Linked DNA regions of Desulfosporosinus acidiphilus SJ4. The protein of the gene in region 1 interacts with the protein of each later gene in a pairwise test. Links are inferred from orthologs where the notes say so. Each region holds a gene or a part of one and is shown on either strand. Other genes may lie near its edges.

What was found. The genes of interacting proteins can lie anywhere in the genome.
Region 2: the proteins of ndk (region 1) and DESACI_RS03780 interact in binary tests that used the Escherichia coli proteins (3 or more experiments, as listed by UniProt). The link is inferred for Desulfosporosinus acidiphilus SJ4 from one-to-one orthologs.

The regions. Positions count from the first base shown.
Region 1 is NC_018068.1:76,496-79,465, forward strand. The notes cover bases 21-2,950. They hold ndk (nucleoside-diphosphate kinase), read left to right. Parts: upstream 21-1,225; coding sequence 1,226-1,675; downstream 1,676-2,950. Other genes in these bases: ftsH (ATP-dependent zinc metalloprotease FtsH), read left to right, coding at 21-1,199; DESACI_RS00370 (DUF881 domain-containing protein), read left to right, coding at 1,803-2,513; DESACI_RS00375 (DUF881 domain-containing protein), read left to right, coding at 2,513-2,950. In the rest of the region: more of ftsH, read left to right, coding at 1-20; more of DESACI_RS00375, read left to right, coding at 2,951-2,970. UniProt on the Escherichia coli protein: Major role in the synthesis of nucleoside triphosphates other than ATP. The ATP gamma phosphate is transferred to the NDP beta phosphate via a ping-pong mechanism, using a phosphorylated active-site intermediate.
Region 2 is NC_018068.1:808,808-811,750, forward strand. What follows is about bases 1-2,903. They hold DESACI_RS03780 (5-formyltetrahydrofolate cyclo-ligase), read left to right. Parts: upstream 1-1,106; coding sequence 1,107-1,700; downstream 1,701-2,903. Other genes in these bases: tsaD (tRNA (adenosine(37)-N6)-threonylcarbamoyltransferase complex transferase subunit TsaD), read left to right, coding at 1-454; nuoE (NADH-quinone oxidoreductase subunit NuoE), read left to right, coding at 1,715-2,197; nuoF (NADH-quinone oxidoreductase subunit NuoF), read left to right, coding at 2,210-2,903. Also shown: more of nuoF, read left to right, coding at 2,904-2,943. UniProt on the Escherichia coli protein: Involved in the removal of 5-formyltetrahydrofolate.

The sequences.
Region 1 (2,970 bases):
CCAGGGTACGTGACCTCTTTGAACAGGCAAAAAAAAGCGCCCCTTGTATTGTTTTTATTGATGAGATTGATGCCGTCGGAAGACAGCGGGGTGCCGGTTTGGGCGGCGGCCATGATGAACGGGAACAAACTTTGAACCAGCTCCTTGTAGAGATGGATGGATTTAACGGCAACGATGGCGTGATTATTATTGCAGCGACCAATAGGGCTGATGTTCTTGATCCTGCACTTTTACGTCCCGGTCGGTTTGACCGGCAGATCGTTGTTGATGCGCCGGATGTCAAAGGGCGTGAAGAGATCTTAAAAGTCCATGCGAAGGGCAAACCAATTACTAAAGAGGTCGATTTGGAGGTTATAGCGCGTCGAACTGCCGGGTTTACAGGAGCCGATATTTCTAATCTGCTCAATGAAGCGGCGCTTCTCTCTGCCCGCAGAGGAGAAAATCAAATTCGACAGCAAACCATAGAAGAGTCCATTGAACGAGTCATCGCTGGTCCGGAGAAGAAAACTCGGGTTATGAGTGATTTTGAAAGGAAGCTTGTATCGTACCATGAGGCGGGCCATGCCTTGCTTGGCGAACTGCTGACTCATACAGACCCTCTGCATAAAGTATCGATTATCCCGCGTGGAAGGGCTGGCGGATACACTCTCCTGCTTCCTAAAGAAGACCGTAATTATATGACAAAATCTCAGCTGCTGGATCAAGTTACTATGCTCTTAGGCGGGCGCGTAGCCGAATCTGTGATTTTGCATGAAATCAGCACGGGGGCTTCTAACGACTTGGAGCGTGCCACCGGAATCGTTCGTAAAATGATTACCGAACTGGGTATGTCCGAAGAATTAGGGCCGTTGACGTTCGGGCATAAAGAAGAACAAGTTTTTCTGGGCAGAGATATTTCTCGCGACCGGAGCTATAGTGACGCGGTAGCCTATGCGATTGACAAAGAGGCTCGCCGTATTATAGATGACTGTTATCAAAAAGCTCAGACCTTAATCCGGCAAAATATAGACAAGCTTCATGCTATTGCCCAGGCCTTGATGGAGAAAGAAACCTTGGATGTGAACAGCTTTGCAGAATTGATGGCTCAATTTGACAAACCTGCTGCTGAAAATAACAATGATTTGACCGTCAACTTGGAAAAGAAACCAGAAGATCTGCCTGCACAAACCCTAGAAGAAGAACTAAACAAGATCGAATAAAGATTATTTAGAAGGGGAGATTATGTATGGAGAGAACATTTCTGATGTTGAAACCAGATGCGGTTCAGAGGGGGTTAGTTGGAAAAATTATTGCTAAGCTCGAAGATAAGGGGTTTAAGCTTGTGGGGCTGAAGCTGATCCAAGTAGATCGCTCTCTGGCTGAAGCTCATTATGCTGAACATAAGGGCAAAGGGTTCTTTGAGCCAACGGTAGCTTACATTATGTCCTCACCAGTTGTTGCTATGGTTTGGCAAGGTAAAAATGTTGTGGCCTTAGCCAGAGAGCTGATGGGAGCTACAAACCCTGCGAATGCCAATCCTGGATCAATTAGGGGGCAATATGGAATGGATATCAGCCGGAACGTAATCCACGGTTCGGATTCTGTGGCCAGTGCTGAACGAGAGATTGCCCTTTATTTCAAATCTGAGGAACTCGTTGACTATACTAAAGCCGGTGAAGATTGGTTAAGCGAATAGAATTTTCCCTGGCTCAAACAATTTACGCTTAGTCGCTTAAAGATTTGAAATTTCTGATATTAAAATAAGGACGCCCATAAGGGTGTCCTTTTTGAAGATTTTGCACTGTTTTGGAGGTGGCAATGAAATGCAGTTGAGAATAAGGGAACGATCCTTGTTGGGTTTAGGATCCCTGTTAATTGGGTTACTCTTTGTAATGTTGCTCAAAGCACATGGGGTTGCGGGTAAAGATGCCCTTGGACAAGAGACGGCAGTGCCAAGTTTAATCCAGACAGAGCAGGAGAATCAGCAGATTTCTGTGGAGAATGATAAATTGAGGCAAGAACTTGCGAAATATGCGCAAGGTCAAAGTGCCTCGACGTTAGCCAATCAGCAGCTGCAAGATGCAAAAATGAATGCCGGCCTTGTGGCCGTATCGGGTTCGGGGATACGGATTACTCTTGATGATTCAAAACGTACTGCTCAGGGGGATGAAGATCTAAAAAATTATTTTATCCACGAACAATATATTCGAGTAATACTTAACGCCCTATGGAATGGCGGGGCAGAGGCGATTGCAGTCAATGGAGAACGGGTTACTACGAATACTGAGGTTTTTTGCGGAGGTTCTTTTATCCAAATTAATGGTACCCGGCAAATGCCGCCCTACATTATTGATGCCATCGGTGATAAAGGTAATCTCACAGCAGCACTCAAATTTTATGGCTGGGATAGGCTGGGGGATTTTCAACAACAATATGGGATCACCCGTAAACTTGAGATTGCGCAAGATATAACGATACCGGCAGGCAAACTGAGATCATATCGCTTTGCTCAACCTGTTAAGGAGGGATCATGATGCAGCGCTGGAAACGAAGTTTGGCCCTTCCTGTAACGTTAGTTGCTATTGCTTTGGGATTCCTCATTTCTCTGCAGGTTCAAACCCAAAAAAATGTTTCGGCAGCAGAACAAATCAGCGCCGAGCGTTTAAGTCAAATGAAGTCTGTTTTAGCAAATTCGCAAGCACAAAATGCTCAGCTTCAGAAAGAGCATCAGAATTTACTAGCAGAGTTGGATAATGCGCGGAAAAAAGTAGGTACAGATCCCCAGGTGCTGGATCAATTAAAGCAACTGCAAATTCTCGAGGGGACACAAGTGGTAGAAGGTCCCGGAATACAAATAAGTATTGATGATCGTGGAAAAAATGTTGTTTTTCCTATAAGCACTGAGGATATTGCCAGAATGGTTAATACATTGAAATATGCCGGAGCTGAAGCGATTAGTGTGAACGGGCAACGGATTGTCAGCACAACTGC
Region 2 (2,943 bases), 730 kb from region 1 along the record:
TTCTCGGGGCGGCAATGAACAAGCTTTTAAGTTTCCGCGAGCAATGTTGGAACCCGGAAGTTTAGATTTTAGTTTTAGCGGAATGAAATCAGCCGTTTTAAATACCTTGAATTCTGCCCGGATGAAGGGGGAAACTTTGAATGTCCCTGATTTGGCTGCATCGTTTCAGCAAGCGGTGGTAGATGTTTTAGTTCACAAGGCCTTAACAGCTCTTGAACAGACAGGAGTAAAAACGCTGCTCTTAGCAGGCGGCGTGGCAGCCAATCGATTATTAAGGGAAACACTTGACTATGAATTATCGCAACGGAAGGTGCGGCTGGTATATCCCTCGCCAATTTTATGCACCGACAATGGAGCAATGATTGCTACGGCGGGTTATTACCACTTTTTAGAGGGAGATTTTGCTCCTTGGACGCTGAATGCAGTTCCGGGATTAAATTTAAAGTCAATATAGTCATTATTGTGGTTTAAATGAAAATGAATTCGACGAAACAAAGCGAGGAAGTTAGGTTTTCTCGCTTTGTTTCGTATTCTTTTAAAAATTAACTTTTTTGAGTAACGACTCGTTGTGGATAAGGATAATTTGTGGATAATGTGTATAAGTCTGTAGATAACTATAGACAGCGGTTTCAGGGATTTGTGGTTAGCGTGGACAATTCGGATAAAGTTACCCACAGGCCCTGTGGATAGTGTTGATAACTTTTCCTACAAGGCGGTAAAGCTGACTAGTAAGCTGTGGATAAGGATGTGTGTCAATTAAGTTTAAATCTTTAGCAAAACATGACTAAGCAAATTGAAAAAATGAAAATAAGTTCGAAACAATGAAAAGAATTTCTAACTAAAGAAAAACATAAAGGTTTAGTTTAGCTAAAAGTTTTAATTCTGTCCTTGTTTCGCAAGATTATCTGATTAATGTAGAAATTCATCGTTTTTTTAAAAAGTCATGTAGTATTGAGTCATAGTTATTTGATTAAATATTTCGGTACAAAAGATGTTGAAAAATTCTAACTATACATAATAAAAATTATAATCGGAAGAAGGAGTTTGCCGCTGTTGAGCGAATATTTCTAATAAACATGTGATTTTACCGAAAGGCAGTACTAGAGATGAGTGAGGAGAAGTTATTACAAAAAGGTATCAGCCGCAAATGCTGTTTAGCTCAGCGCGCAGGTATGGGGGAGAAAGAGAGACATCACAAGAGCCGGCTTATTCAGGAGAAGATTTTAGCTTTGCCTGAGTATAAGCGAGCTCAAGCCGTTATGCTCTTTCTTAACTTTCGCGATGAAGTAGAGACAACGGATTTAGCTGAAATTACCTTGGCAATGCCGAAACGACTTATCTTGCCACGATGTGCGCCTCGAGGGACGCTTCTGCCAATTGAAGTACGCAATCTTAGAATGGATCTTGAACCAGGGCGCTGGGGAATACGAGAGCCTAAATTGAACCTTGACGAAATAGAACCTTCTGAGATTGATTTAATCCTTGTGCCTGGTGCCGGTTTCGATCTCCGGGGAAATCGTGTGGGATATGGAGGGGGCTTCTATGATCGCTTTTTCGAGCGGCTTAAGCCGACTGTGCCCAGGATTGCCATAGCGTTTGAATGTCAAGTCGTTGATGAAGTCCCTGTGGCTGAGCATGATGTTCAAATGACCATGTTAATTACTGAAAAAAATGTTTATCATTTTGAATCTAGGGAGTAATAGGGGGTATTTACTTGTGCACTGCGTGTGAGGATCTTATCGATCCTAAAGAGATCAAATTAGATGAAATTATTGCCAAGCATCGAAGTGAAAAGGGACCTCTGATTCCGATTTTACAGGCAGCTCAGGAAGTCTATGGGTACTTGCCTGCCCACGTTCTAAAACACATTAGCAAAGCAACACGTATACCGTTAGCTAGAATATATGGTGTGGTCACATTTTATGCTCAATTTCGCTTAACTCCGGTAGGACGTAATCTGATTAATGTTTGTATGGGAACGGCCTGTCATGTCCGCGGAGGAGCCAAAGTCTTAGAAACTCTGGAAAAGGAATTGAAAATTAAAGATGGGGCAACAACGGAAGACGGACGCTTCACCTTAGAAATTGTGGCCTGTATTGGGGCGTGTGGACTCGCGCCGGTAATATCCATAAATAATGAGGTTCATGGGCGATTGCTGCCGGAAAAGATTGCCGGGATATTAGCCAAATACGAGTAGGGGGATAAAGGGATGGCTGAGAATCAAAAGATTCTGGTTTGTGCCGGAACGGGTTGCGCCTCGTCGGGAGCACTTCCAATCATAGATATTTTAAAAGACGAAATAAAGCGTCAAGGACTCGAAGACACTGTTAGTATTGTCGGCACCGGGTGCCAAGGATTTTGCGAAAAGGGACCAACTCTCGTTATTGAACCTCAACATGTTCTTTATACTCGTGTTCAAGGAGAAGATATTGCGGAAATTGTTGCTTCGGATATTATGAAGGGTGAGCGTGTTGAGCGACTATTGTTGTTAGATACGGAAACTCAGCAACCCATTACTAAAATGTCCGACATACGGTTTTTTGCCAAACAACATCGAATTGTCCTTAAGAATTGCGGAGTTATTGACCCTCAGCGCATCGGCGATTACACGGCTCGAGAGGGTTACAAAGCATTAGAAAAAGTGCTCAAAGAGATGAAACCGAATGATGTTATTGAGGAAGTTAAAAAATCAGGATTGCGAGGACGCGGCGGTGCAGGTTTCCCGACAGGTTTAAAGTGGAGCTTCTGCCAACAAACGCCCAGTGACAAAAAATATATTATTTGCAATGCTGATGAAGGAGACCCGGGAGCCTTTATGGATCGGAGTGTTCTGGAAGGTGATCCCCATTCCGTCATTGAAGGAATGCTCATTGGTGCTTATGCCATGGGTGTAGATGAGGGGTATGTTTATTGCCGTGCTGAATATCCATTAGCCATTAAACA